DNA from 3 places in the Brachybacterium sp. AOP42-C2-15 genome. Region 2 is predicted to be linked to each of the others. Evidence: predicted binding sites of a transcription regulator. Region 2 holds the regulator's gene; each other region holds the start of a gene.
What was found. The regulator HrcA, encoded in region 2, represses chaperone genes, less so after heat shock. The targets are predictions, from matches to a motif close to TTNGCACTCGNNNNNNNCGAGTGCNAA.
Positions count from the first base shown of each region.

Region 1: the regulator HrcA is predicted to act here: its motif matches at 2,075-2,101, upstream of groES (co-chaperone GroES).
Region 3: the regulator HrcA is predicted to act here: its motif matches at 2,376-2,402, upstream of groL (chaperonin GroEL).

Region 1 covers NZ_JBQSWK010000002.1:175,268-179,842, reverse strand. Annotated here, with positions in the region: gene ACT3SQ_RS02040 (metallophosphoesterase family protein) at 1-25, shown strand, start outside; gene ACT3SQ_RS02035 (hypothetical protein) at 194-367, opposite strand; gene ACT3SQ_RS02030 (hypothetical protein) at 586-2,043, shown strand; gene groES (co-chaperone GroES) at 2,263-2,559, shown strand; gene groL (chaperonin GroEL) at 2,574-4,160, shown strand; gene ACT3SQ_RS02015 (hypothetical protein) at 4,474-4,575, shown strand, end outside.
Region 2 covers NZ_JBQSWK010000022.1:29,370-33,944, reverse strand. Annotated here, with positions in the region: gene ACT3SQ_RS12605 (16S rRNA (uracil(1498)-N(3))-methyltransferase) at 1-709, opposite strand, end outside; gene dnaJ (molecular chaperone DnaJ) at 730-1,854, opposite strand; gene hrcA (heat-inducible transcriptional repressor HrcA) at 1,960-2,970, opposite strand; gene ACT3SQ_RS12590 (DUF3097 domain-containing protein) at 3,096-3,974, shown strand; gene ACT3SQ_RS12585 (DUF4870 domain-containing protein) at 4,097-4,575, shown strand, end outside.
Region 3 covers NZ_JBQSWK010000005.1:142,881-147,455, reverse strand. Annotated here, with positions in the region: partial or broken gene ACT3SQ_RS04535 (SRPBCC family protein) at 1-143, opposite strand, end outside; gene groL (chaperonin GroEL) at 552-2,189, opposite strand; gene ACT3SQ_RS04525 (LytR C-terminal domain-containing protein) at 2,618-3,217, opposite strand; gene ACT3SQ_RS04520 (DUF3263 domain-containing protein) at 3,281-3,748, opposite strand; gene ACT3SQ_RS04515 (uracil-DNA glycosylase) at 3,877-4,554, shown strand.

The DNA.
Region 1 (4,575 bases), on a different contig from region 2:
GATCGTGGAGGCTGCAGGGCGCTGAGGCTACAGGGCGCTGAGGCTGCAGGGCGCTGAGGCGGAGCATCCGGACGGACCCGACCTGACCCGGGAGCGGAGTCAGCATCGGCCCCGGGGATGAACCAGCATCCGGACACGAAAAAGCCCCTGCAGACGAGTTCTGCAGGGGCTTCGTGAAGATGCTCGGGTGGCGTCAGCGACCCATGCCGAGAGGGCTGATGCCCTGGCTGGAGCGAGCGCGTGCCACTGCGGCGTAGTCCCCGCCGAGGCGGTTGTTCGGCACGGCGTTGTGGCGCTCGACGTCCTGTCCCTGCATGCGTTCGGAGAGTCGGCTCAGTGCGGAGCTGAGAGAGCGGAGGAAAGTCATGATCGGGGTCCCCTTCGGTTCGGAGTGAGGTGATCGGCCGGGCCCTGGATCGCAGGTGCCTCGACGTCATCGATACTTCTGTTATAACGCGCGGCCGGGCGGCTCCGCATTCACTCCGACCGCACAAGTTGCCAGCCTCACAAAAAGTGTGTGACCTGGTGCTCGTCCTGCCGACACGACCCGCCGACATGACCCGCTGACAGGAGAGGGCCCCACCCATGCGCGACTGGCTGCTGGAGCGGTTCCTGGCTCGGCTCTCGGAGCGGGGGCCCGGCGGCGGCGGACGGCTGCCCCGCTGGGTCCGCGCGCTCCTGGACGAGACCTTCCTCTGGGTGGCGCTCGGACAGCTGCTCCTCGCCCTGGGAGTGCGTCGCTCGAGCGTGCGCCGGCTCGCCGTGGTCCAGGCGACCCTCGACGAGGCCCGGGAGGTCTTCGGGAAGGCCGGATACGTGATCCCGCGCCTCGAAGGCATCGAGACCGATCGGGACCTGGAACGCCTCGAGGACGCGATGAGCCGCTTCGAGTCCCGGGAATTCACCGAGGAGGAGCTCAGTGCCATCCTGCCGGCCCCGCACGCCGTGCGCTGGGCCCGCGAGGCGGGCACTGTCGTGCTCGACCTCCTCGAGGAGACGCTGGGTCGGCTGCGGACCCTCAGGATCCGCACCGAGCTGATCGGCATCGACCATCGTGCCGCCCGCTCCTGGATCGTGGCGCTGCGTGAAGTCCTCGCCCGTTCCGATCTCGACACGGCTGCTGCTGAGGGATATGCGGCCCTGGCGAAGAGTCTCGAAACGCACGAGGGGGAGGGCCTCTTCGCCGCCTCGGAGCTCGAGACCAGACCTCGCGCACCGGGCCTCGGCGAGATGGGGCGCCTGGTCGGAGTGATCCGGTCGATCCCGCGCGAGACCCTCGATCGCCTGCTGCCCCTGCGCGTGCTCTCCTCCCGGGTCGTGCTGACCGCTGCGATCACCAAGGGGCTCAAGCTGCTCCGGCAAGACTGGGTTCCTCCGGGGGAGCGGCCTGATCCCGTCGAGGACGCGGAGGTGGCCCGCCATCAGGACTACCAGCGCCGCTGGCGACGGGCCCACTCGACGTTCTTCCGAGAGATCGATGAGCGGGATGCGCGTCCCGGCGCGCGACGGGCGCTGATGGGGTCCACGGCGATCCTGTGGGCGCTGAGCCTGGTGGTCCTCGGCTGGCTCCTGCTGTGGTTCCTCGGAGCCGGTGGGGTCGACCTGCCGGGAATCCTCGGTCGGTCCGCGGAGCTCCCGCCGCTCTGGCCGGGGCCGACGGTGCTGGTGCTGATCGCCGTCCTGCCGCTGTCGTACTGGACCGGATGGCTCGCCCCGATCGATCAGTCCGAACTGGTGCAGCCGGGGATGCGCACCGTCGCCGACGCCACGCCCGCTCGCCGGACTCGGGTGACGGCAGCGCGCTTCGGCTCGGTGATCTCCAGCCTGCTGTTCTTCCTGCCGTTCCTGGTGGCACTCCTGATCGATCCGAAGGACACCTTCCCGTGGGACGCCTTCGGCCCATGGCGGAACGAGAAGCTGGACGTCGGGTGGTGGGCCGTGTGGGCGCTGGCCCTGCCTGCGGCGGCCACGATCCTCGGCGGAATCGCCGGCTCGGTCCGGGGTGAGGCGCGGGCAAGGACCCTGCGGCCGAAGCTGGGATAGAGCCGAAACCGGGCCGCGGGACGACATCGTTCTAGCACTCGTCTTGCATGAGTGCCAGCGAGGGTTCTACAGTGGGGCTCGTTGGCAGTCGACGGCCGAGAGTGCCAGAGACTGCCGCAGAGGGATCTTCCCCCGGTCGGCACCGCGACGACGATCGGGAACGGATCCCCACCACCCAGAACTCAAGCAGAGTCATCTCTTCATGAAGGAGTGAGCCGCATGTCGGTCTCCATCAAGCCCCTCGAGGATCGCGTCGTCGTCAAGCCGCTCGAGGCGGAGCAGACCACCGCCTCCGGCCTGGTCATCCCGGACACCGCGAAGGAGAAGCCCCAGGAGGGCGAGGTCGTCGCCATCGGCGCCGGCCGCTTCGACGATAACGGTCAGCGCGTCCCGATGGACGTCAAGGTCGGCGACAAGGTCGTCTTCTCCAAGTACGGCGGCACCGAGCTGAAGTACGGCGGCGAGGAGTTCCTCGTCCTCGGCGCCCGCGACATCCTCGCAATCATCGAGAACTGAGCGGACTGAGCTTTATGGCCAAGGAGATTATCTACAACGAGGACGCCCGGCGCGCCCTCGAGCGTGGCGTCGACAAGCTCGCCAACACCGTCAAGGTGACGCTCGGCCCCCGCGGCCGCAACGTCGTCCTCGACAAGAAGTGGGGCGCACCCACCATCACGAACGACGGCGTGACCATCGCCCGTGAGATCGAGCTCGAGGATCCCTACGAGAACCTCGGCGCTCAGCTCACCAAGGAGGTCGCGACCAAGACCAACGACGTGGCCGGCGACGGCACCACCACCGCCACCGTCCTCGCCCAGGCCATCGTGCACGAAGGTCTGCGCAACGTCACCTCCGGCGCTGCCCCGGCAGCGCTGAAGCGCGGCATCGAGAAGGCCGTCGAGGCGCTCTCCGAGAAGCTCGGCGAGATCGCCACGCCGGTCGACGGGAAGGCCCAGATCGCCTCCGTCGCCTCCGTCTCGAGCCAGGACACCGAGATCGGCGACCTGCTCGCCGAGGCGTTCGACAAGGTCGGCAAGGACGGCGTCATCACCGTGGAGGAGTCCTCCACCACGGCGATGGAGCTCGACTTCACCGAGGGCATGCAGTTCGACAAGGGCTACATCTCCCCGCACTTCGTCACCGACGCAGACCGCCAGGAGACCGTCCTCGAGGACGCCCAGGTGCTGCTGCACCAGGGCAAGATCTCGGCCGTGGCGGACATCCTGCCGCTGCTGGAGAAGGTCGTCGAGGGTGGCAAGCCGCTGTTCATCATCGCGGAGGACGTCGACGGCGAGGCCCTGTCCACGCTGGTCGTCAACAAGATCCGTGGCACCTTCAAGGGTGCAGCGGTCAAGGCTCCCGCGTTCGGCGATCGCCGCAAGGCGATGCTGCAGGACATCGCGGTGCTCACCGGCGCCCAGGTGGTCACCTCTGACCTCGGTCTGGATCTCAAGACCGTCGGCACCGAGGTGCTCGGCCAGGCCGGCCGCATCGTCGTCACCAAGGATTCGACCACCATCGTGGGCGGCGCTGGCGATGACCAGGCCGTCGCCGATCGGGTCGCGCAGATCCGCGCCGAGATCGAGAACACCGACTCCGACTGGGATCGTGAGAAGCTCCAGGAGCGTCTCGCGAAGCTGGCTGGCGGTGTCGCCGTGATCAAGGTCGGGGCTCACACCGAGGTGGAGCTCAAGGAGAAGAAGATGCGCATCGAGGACGCGGTCTCCGCGACCCGCGCTGCGATCGAGGAGGGCATCGTCTCCGGTGGCGGAAGCGCCATCGTCCAGGCGTCCTCCATCCTTGAGGACGGCCTCGGCCTCGAGGGCGATGAGGCTGTCGGCGTGCGCGCCGTCGCCCGCGCCGTCGTCGAGCCGCTGCGCTGGATCGCCGAGAACGCCGGCCTCGAGGGCTACGTCGTGGTCGAGAAGGTCCGGGAGGCCGCTCTCGGCACCGGCCTGAACGCCGCGACCGGCGAGTACGTCGACCTGGTGGCAGCCGGCATCATCGACCCCGTCAAGGTCACGCGCTCCGCCCTGCGGAACGCCGCCTCGATCGCGGCCATGGTGCTGACCACCGAAACCCTCATCATCGACAAGCGCGACGACGAGGACGAGTGACCGCTCGACAGAGCATCGACTGATCAGCTGATCAGCTCGCACCGAACGGGCGGGTGATCCGGGGAGACCCGGGCCACCCGCCCGTTCTGCATGCCGGGCCCGTTCTGCATGCCGGGCCGCGTGACATCGGCCGTGAGCGGACGACCTCCATCGCGGCGACCGCCCCCGCATGTGAATGTTGGGATGGGTCATCGTTGCTGGTGAGGTACGGGGACTGCGGCGCGTCCGAGGTGTGGCGAGCCGCGTCTGAACCATGTCTCCTGGACGTAAGATGGGCTGAATCACAACCAGGGCGACGGTCGGAGGAGAAGTGGTGATCAGTACACCGGATGTCGCGATCCCGGCGCAGGATGGAGACCTCCCCACCCGCACCTACGGGCCCCCCGCCTCTGTGGTGATCGGTTCCCTCGTGGTG
Region 2 (4,575 bases):
CGAGCAGCACAGAGCGGGCGCCGGTCTCGCGCAGCTGAGCGAGCTCCTCAGGATCGATGCCGCCCTCGGGGCCGACGATCACGAGGATCTCCTCGAGACCGTCCTCGCTCGCGGAGCGCAGATCCTCGGCGAGGCTCATCAGGCCCACGGACTCCTGCTCGTGGAGCACCAGCACCAGCGTCCCCTCGACCTCTCGTCCTCGCAGGTCAGCGACCAGCTGCGGCGTGGTCACGGGCTCGCCGACCGCGGGGATGCCGGGCCGACGGCACTGCTTGACCGCAGCGCGCACGGTCGCCTCCCACTTGGTGCGTCCCTTACGCAGCTTCTCCCCGCGCCAGACGGACACCGAGCGCCGCGCGATCCACGGCACCACCCGGTCGACCCCGAGCTCGGTGGCCGATTCCACGGCCTGCTCGTCGCGCCCGCCGGTGGCCAGGGCCTGCACCAGGGTGAGGCGAGGCAGGCGCTGCACGGCCGGTGAGGGGTCCGCGAGAAGGCACAGGTCCAGCGCCTCCTTGCGGGCGGCGGTCACCTCGGCGAGGACCTGACGGCCGGGGGCGTCGGTGAGCAGCACCTGCTCCCCCACGCCGATCCGCGCCACCTTCGCGGCGTGTCGGCCCTCGTCGCCCGCCAGTACCAGGGCATCGCCCGCGACGACGGCGGCCAGGGTGTCGTCGAGGATCAGGAAGCTCGGCGGCGTGGTGGGCATCAGGTGCTCTCCCGTCGGTCTCAGAAGTCGCGCAGGCGCTCGCGGAGCTTCGCGAACGGGCCGTGGCCCTTGGTGCGGCGTGTGGTCTCGTCGCCGCGCAGCGCGGCGAGCTGCTGGAGCAGATCCCGCTCCTCCTCGGTGAGCGAGGTGGGGACATCCACATCGAGCACCACGCGGATGTCACCGCGGCGTTCGCGGCGCAGCGGGGTGACGCCGAGCCCCTTCAGGACGATCTCCTCACCGGGCTGCGAGCCGGGGCGCACATCGAGATCCTGAGGGCCGTCGAAGGTATCCAGCGGGATGGTGGCGCCGAGCGCGGCGGTGGTCATGGGGACCGCGATCGTGGTGACCAGGTCGTCGCCCGACCGCTCGAACATCTCGTGGTCGGTGACGGCCAGCTCGACGAAGAGGTCGCCGGAGGGCCCGCCCGCCTCGCCCGTCTCGCCCTCTCCGCGCAGCTGGATCCGAGTGCCGTTCTCGACACCGGAGGGGATCCGCACGGTCACCGTGCGCTCGGAGGCGGTGCGGCCATGACCGGAGCAGCCGGTGCAGGGGCTCTCGATCACATCGCCGTGGCCCTCGCAGGTGGGGCAGGGTGCCATGGTGACCATCTGGCCCAGCAGCGACTGGGCGACGCGCTGGACGTGGCCGGAGCCGTTGCAGGCGGTGCAGCGGGTGGGGCTGGTGCCGGGCTCGCAGCAGGAACCGGTGCAGCGCTCGCACAGCACTGCGGTGCGGAAGGTGACCTTCTCCTCGGTGCCGAAGACCACGTCACGCAGGTCGATCTTCACACGGCGCAGCACATCTCCGCCACGTCGCTGGCGGGGCACGGGGCCCTGGTTGCGGCCGCGCATGCCGGAGGCGCCGGCGAACATGTCGAAGATGTCGTTGAAGTCGAAGCCGCCACCGCCGCCACCGGGGAAGCCGCCCATGCCCGGGCCGCCACCCATGTCGTACTGCCGGCGCTTGTCCGCATGGGAGAGGGTCTCGTAGGCCTGGGAGACCCGCTTGAACTTCTCGGCCGCCTCGGGGTCCGGATTGACGTCCGGGTGGAGCGTGCGGGCGAGCTTGCGGTACGCCTTCTTGATCTCATCAGTCGTCGCTTCGCGGGAGACGCCGAGGAGGTCGTAGTAATCGTCGTTCACTGCAGTGGGGTCCTTACCGGGGAGTCGGTGCCGCGGGCGGCGGGCACGGGGCGTCGAGTGGCATGGGCGGCCGGGCGGGGGTGAGCCCGCGGAGCCCGCCCGAGGCTATTCGAGAAAGCGGGAGACGTAACGGGCGATGGCCTGGACGGTCGAGATGCCGGTGACGTAATCCATCCGGCTGGGTCCCAGGATCGCGACATGCGAGCCGACACCGTACCCGGCGCCGACGACCGCGGCCTGATGCAGCGCCCGGTCCTGGAGCTCGGTCCCGATGCGCACCTCGACGGCGCCCGGCGAGGCGTGCATCTCGGTGAACAGGCGCAGCAGCACCAGCTGCTCCTCGAGCACGTCCAGCAACGGCTCGACGTCACGGGCGAAGTCCTCAGCCGATCGCGCGATGTTCGCGGTGCCGGCCATCATGATCCGGCCCTCGGCACGAGTCGCTGCGAGCGCGGCGAGAGCCTCGGACACCTCGGCGGCGGCCGGTCGCTCCGGGGGCGTGAGCGCTTCGAGGAAGTCCTCCAGCGGCGTGGCGAGGTCGGTGACCTCGCGGCCTGCGACGACACGATTGAGCTGGTCGCGCAGCACCGCGTAGTACTCGGCAGGTTTGCCGGCGTTGATAGGCACGGTGCGCTGATCCACCCGGCCGGACTCGGTGATCAGCACCACCAGCAGCAGGGAGTCGGCGACCTTGACCAGTTCGACATGCCGGATCCGGGCCTGCCTGCGGGCCGGGTACTGCACCATCGCGACCTGCTGGGTGAGCTGCGCCAGCACCCGCACGGTCCGAGCCAGCAGCTCCTCGACATCGCCCGAGTCCTCGAGCAGCGTACGGATCGCCCGGCGTTCGGGGGCGGAGAGCGGCTTGATGGTGGCGACGTGGTCGACGAAGGTGCGGTAGCCCTTGTCGGTGGGGACACGCCCCGCCGAGGTATGCGGCTGATGGATCAGCCCCTCCTCCTCGAGCAGCGACATGTCGTTGCGCACTGTCGCAGCGGAGACCCCGAGCTCGTGGCGTTCCAGGAGCGACTTGGAGCCGACGGGCTCGCGGGTGGAGACGTAGTCCTCGACGATCGCGCCGAGGATCTGGAGCTTGCGGGCGTCCGTCTCGCTCACCTCCTGCGCTGCGTGCGTCCAAAGTCGTGGTCTCTCATTTGGCACTCTCTCATGCCAGGTGCCAATCCTACGCGCCCCGGCGCGCTGCGCGGGGAGGCGTTCGCCACGGGTGTACGGTGTCGCGCGTGCCTGCTGACTTCCCCGACCGGTACGGCCGCGACGTGCTGTCCTCCGGTCCGCCCGCCCATCATCGTCGCCGTCCCGTGGCCCGCGAGGTCCCCGCTCAGCGCGGCCTGGTCGCCGAGGAGGCCTCCACCGGGTTCACCGGCGCGGTGACCCGCGTGGAGAAGATCGCCGGAGAGCTCGTGGTCGAGCTGGAGGACGGCCGCGGCGTCCGCCGGACGTTCCCGCTGGGTCCCGGCTTCATGATCGATGGACAGCCCGTGGTGCTCACCCGCGCCGTCGCGACTGCCTCCGCACCCGTGCGCCGGCGCTCCGCCTCCGGGTCCGTCTTCGTCGAAGGGGCGAAGGCACGCACCGCCCGCGCCTCCCGGATCTGGGTCGAGGGCACCCATGATGCGGAGCTGGTGCAGAAGGTGTGGGGCCACGACCTGCGCATCGAGGGCATCGTCGTCGAACAGCTCGAGGGCGCGGACAACCTCGCCGAGCGCGTGCGTGAGTTCGGACCTTCTCCCGGGCGCCGGCTCGGGATCCTCGTGGATCATCTTGTGAAGGGTTCGAAGGAGTCCCGCATCGCCGCCGAGGTCATGGCGCTGCCTGGCGCCCGAGGCAATGTCACGGTGGTCGGACACCCGTACGTCGATGTCTGGCAGGCGGTCAAACCCGCCCGGGTGGGGCTCACGGCATGGCCGCACATCCCCAAGGGCACCGACATCAAGGTCGGCTCCCTCGCCGCGCTCGGCTGGCCCCATGCGGACAAGTCCGATATCGGACTCGGCTGGAAGCGGATCCTGTCGACCGTCCGCTCCTACGCTGACGTCGAGCCGACGCTCTCGGGCCGCATCGAGGAGCTCATCGACTTCGTGACCGTGGACCACTCCTGACTGGGGGTTAACCCCCGGTCGATACGGCGGCACGCCACGCGGACGCCGCAGGCGATGCTCTATAGGCTGGCTGCATCAGCCCGTCGCCGGCGTGAGAGCCGGCCCGTCCCGAAGAAGGAACCATGAGCCAGACTCCGCATCCGCATGATCCGTTCGGCATCGAGCCCGGCACCCCCGCCGAGCAGGCCGCCCCCACCTCGGATCCCTCGCTGCATCCGCACGACCCCTTCGCCTACGGTCCCGACGCCTCTCGCGTCCCGTCGCCGCCGAGCGCCGGTGAGCCCGCGGCGCAGGCCCCCCATCTCGCCGCGCCGGCTCCCGCTCCTGCGGGCCACAGCGCATATCGCGCGCAGGGTGGCGCACCGGGTGGGGCGCCGGGCGGGGAGCAGACGGACCAGCCGGCTCCCGGCACCAAGGGTGTCTACGAGGGGCCCCTGAGCGGTCAGCCGCTGAATCGCTCCGACTCCCGCATGTGGGGGATGTTCTCGCAGCTCGCCGTGGTCCTCGGGCACGTGATCAGCTGGGGCTTCCTCGGCTGGGTCGGCCCGCTGATCATCTTCCTGATGTACAAGGACCGCGATCGCTTCGTGCGCTTCCACGC
Region 3 (4,575 bases), on a different contig from region 2:
GTGAAGCGGGCGCCCACTCCTCGCTGCTCGCTGTCCCACTCGCAGCGCAGGCACTGCTGACTCCACTCGCCCGTCCGCGTGACGTCGCTGATCAGCGCGTACACCTCGTCCGGGGTGGAGGGGACGACGATCGAATCCTGCATCTCGTAGGTCATGGCTCCATTGTCCCCGCGCCCGACTGCGTCGTGGCTGGCGGCCGCGCGGAGCAGGTGATCAGTCCTGGACCTCGACCAGAGACACCCGGACCGTTCACGGGTTCGTCATCGAGGCCTCGCTCCGAGCATCATCTCGAGATGCTCCGCTCGCTCCCGGGCGACCTGCTCCCGCAGTCGGCGGCGTCGTGCCGCCTCCCGGCACTGCTGATGCTCGCCATTGCCCTCGAGACAGGGTCAAGGGCCCAGGGTGAGCACCGGGGATGGGGAGGAGTGCGGCAGCAGGGCCACCGGACAGCGCAGGGCTGGATACCGCTGGGCCGGACAGCACAGTGCCCCGACCCTCCGGAGAGGATCGGGGCACTGCGGTGCTCCGGTGGGAGCGGCGTGATCAGGAGATCACATCATGCCGCCCATTCCGCCCATGCCACCCATGTCGTCGCCGCCGCCGGCCGGGGCCTTGGGCTCCGGCTTGTCGGCCACGACGGCCTCGGTGGTGAGGAACAGGCCCGCGATCGACGCCGCGTTCTGCAGCGCGGAGCGGGTGACCTTGACCGGGTCGATGATCCCGGCGGCGATCAGATCCTCATACACACCGGTCGCGGCGTTCAGGCCCTGGCCGACGGGGAGGTGCTTGACCTTCTCCGCGACGACGCCGCCCTCGAGACCGGCGTTGACCGCGATCTGCTTGAGCGGGGCCTCGATGGCGACCTTGACGATGTTCGCCCCGGTGGCCTCGTCACCCTCGAGGGTGAGCTTGCTGAAGGTGTCGGCACCGGCCTGCAGCAGCGCGACGCCGCCACCGGCGACGACGCCCTCATCCACAGCAGCCTTGGCGTTGCGCACGGCATCCTCGATGCGGTGCTTGCGCTCCTTGAGCTCCACCTCGGTGGCGGCGCCGGCCTTGATGACGGCCACGCCGCCGGCCAGCTTCGCGAGGCGCTCCTGGAGCTTCTCGCGGTCGTAGTCCGAGTCGGAGTTCTCGATCTCGGTGCGGATCTGGGACACGCGACCGGCGATGCGCTCGGCGTCGCCGGAGCCCTCGACGATGGTGGTCTCGTCCTTGGTCACGACGACCTTGCGGGCCTGGCCGAGCAGCTCGAGCCCGGCGGTCTCCAGCTTCAGGCCGACCTCCTCGGAGATGACCTGGCCACCGGTGAGGATGGCCATGTCCTCGAGCATCGCCTTACGACGATCGCCGAAGCCCGGTGCCTTGACGGCGACGGACTTGAAGGAGCCGCGCAGCTTGTTGACCACGAGCACCGCGAGCGCCTCGCCGTCGACATCCTCGGCGAGGATCGCGAGCGGCTTGCCGGACTGGATGACCTTCTCCAGCAGCGGCAGCAGATCCTTGACGGAGGAGATCTTCGAGGAGATCAGCAGGATGTAGGGGTCCTCGAGGACCGTCTCCTGGCGATCGGCGTCGGTGACGAAGTAGGGCGAGATGTAGCCCTTGTCGAACCGCATGCCCTCGGTGAGCTCCAGCTCGAGGCCCATGGTGTTGGACTCCTCGACCGTGATCACGCCTTCCTTGCCGACCTTGTCCAGCGCCTCGGCGATGAGCTCGCCGATGGCCGGGTCAGCGGCGGAGATGGCTGCGGTGGAGGCGATCTGCTCCTTGGTCTCGATCTCGTGAGCCTGCGAGAGCAGGGTCTCCGTGACGGCTGCCACGGCCTTGTCGATGCCGCGCTTGAGCGCGATCGGGTTGGCGCCGGCGGCCACGTTGCGCAGCCCCTCCTTGACGAGGGCCTGTGCGAGGACGGTGGCGGTGGTGGTGCCGTCGCCGGCGATGTCGTCCGTCTTCTTGGCGACCTCCTTCACCAGCTCCGCGCCGATCTTCTCGTAGGGATCGTCGAGCTCGATCTCCTTGGCGATCGACACGCCGTCGTTGGTGATGGTGGGCGCGCCCCAGGACTTCTCGAGCACGACGTTGCGGCCCTTGGGGCCGAGGGTGACCTTGACGGCGTTCGCGAGCTGGTTCATTCCCCGCTCGAGGCCGCGCCGGGCCTCCTCGTCGTATGCGATGAGCTTGGCCATTGTGGAATCTCTCCCGTGTGGTGTGGTGTCCACCCGACCCTGTGCCCGCGACGGACGAGAGCCGACGCCGTGTTCATGTCCCACAGCGGCGACCCCCTCACGGGGCCGGAATGTTCGTGGTCGGCGAAGCGGTGGACCGCCTGCCGATCGTGCCCCCGGTGCGCGCGAGCTCGAGCGCACGAGGCGCTGTCACTCTCGATCACCGAGTGCCAGATCATCATAAGCACTCGAAGGCGGAGAGTGCTAACTCTCTGCTCATGGCGGACACATCGGTCGAGTCGCTGTCGGGTCGCAGTCGCTTCGCCCTGTGTCAGAGCTCCGCGCTGCGGAGCCCTCCGGAACGGCCCGGGAATCAGGAGAGCGACAGGCGCCGACCTCCTGGGTCGCCGCCTGCCGCTCGAGCCTCCTGCTGTCGAGAGCGAGCTCTGTCAGCCTTCGCCCTCGGCGTCACCGCCGGCATCGCCGGGCTCAGCCACGGCGACCAGGGTGATGCGGGCGTCGTACTCGTCGCTCTGACGGGCTTCGCCGGCGCCGGCGCGCTCGGCGAGAGCCTGAGCGGTGTCCGCGTCGCCCTCGTCGCGGTAGAAGACCACCGGCTCCTGCTGGGCGTTGTCCGAGGTGGTGACGCTGACGTCCTCCCAGCCTTCACCTTCGAGGGTGTCGCGCCAGGTGCCGGCCAGGCCGTTGATGCCGCCGGCGTTGACCACCAGCACCGGAGTGGTGAGGTCGGGCTCGGGGGCGGGCTCGGCTTCCTCCTCGGCAGCGGTCTCCTCGGCGCTCTGCTCGGCGGCTTCGCTCTCGGCCGCGGCGGAGGTGGGGTCCTCTGCGCGGTCATCGCCGTTGTTGCCCATGCCTCCGATGAAGAAGAGCAGCACGACGAGCAGCACCGCGGCGGCGCCGATGATGATGATGTACAGCAGGTTCTCCCGCCAGAACGGGAGCTCGGCGCGGTGGGCGCCGTGGAAGGACACGGCGTCCGCCTCATCGTCGAAACGGTCCGGCGGGTACGGATACTGGGAATCAGCCACGGCCCCATTAAACCTGCTCCACCCGCGCCGGGTGCGGAGCACACGCCCTGCGGGTGACTCCGCTCAGGCCACTCGGTGGGTGTCGGCGGCGCCCGTGGCGCCATCCTCGGACGTGCGCCGGCCCCGCAGTCGGTGGACGACGGAGGGCGCGGCCCGCAGTGCGGCGGGCTCGTCCAGAAGTGCATTCAGACGCACGTAGTACGCGACCTTCGACAGGCCGATCTGCTCACGGATCGCCCGTTCCTTCGCGCCGACGTAGCGGAAGGTGCGACCTTCGAGGGCGAGGATCCGGCGGTCCCGCTCGCTGAGCCCGCCCTGCGGGCCGGGCAGTGACGCATCGGACATCGTGGCGGGAGTGTCGTCGCCCTGCTCCGGTTCTTCACCCGCGGAGAGCTGCTGCTCCGATTCTGTGGCCTCCACAGCCTCCACAGCCTCCAGAGCCTCCAGAGCCTCCAGAGCCTCCGCAGCCTCGACGGTTCCCGCGGCGGCGAGCGCTGCGCGGGAAGCTCGATGAGCGATATCGGAGGACATAGCCCCAGGGTAAGGGCCGGGACGCGCCGGTCCTGTCCGGCGCGCCGCTGACCCGGCCCGGGTGGGGAACGGCTCACGCGCGCCGCTCAGCGGGGCGCCGGTGACTGGTCCGGTGGAAGACTGGAGCCGTGTCGACATCGCTCGCCGAGAACATCGCCGCCGACTGGGCTGAGGCGCTCGCGCCCGTCGAACCCCGCCTTCGGGAGCTGGAGGGGTTCCTGCGTTCCGAGGAGGACGCCGGTCGCGGCTATCTGCCCGCTCCTGATCGGGTGCTGCGCGCCTTCACGCGCCCGCTGGCCGAGGTGCGGGTGCTGATCGTCGGCCAGGATCCGTATCCGACCCCTGGCCATCCGATCGGGCTCTCCTTCGCGGTGGAGCGGGAGGTGCGCCCGCTGCCGAGGTCGCTGACGAACATCTACACGGAGCTCGAGAGCGATCTGGGGATCCCGCGCGCACCCCATGGCGATCTCTCCGCCTGGCAGGACCAGGGTGTGCTGCTGCTGAACCGGGTGCTCACCGTCGCCCCCGGGGCCGCCGCCTCACACCGTCGCCGCGGCTGGGAGGAGATCACCGGGCAGGCGCTGCGCCAGCTGGTGGCGCGCGGCGGTCCGCTGGTGGCGATCCTGTGGGGACGCGATGCCCAGTCCCTGATCCCCCTGCTGGGCGAGGTGCCGTACATCGCCAGCCCGCACCCCAGTCCGCTGTCGGCCTCGCGAGGGTTCTTCGGCTCCCGGCCGTTCTCGGGTGCGAACGCGTTGCTCGCGAAGCAGGGTGCGGCGCCGATCGACTGGCGCGTCGGGGACTGACGCGGGGACTGACGCCGGGGA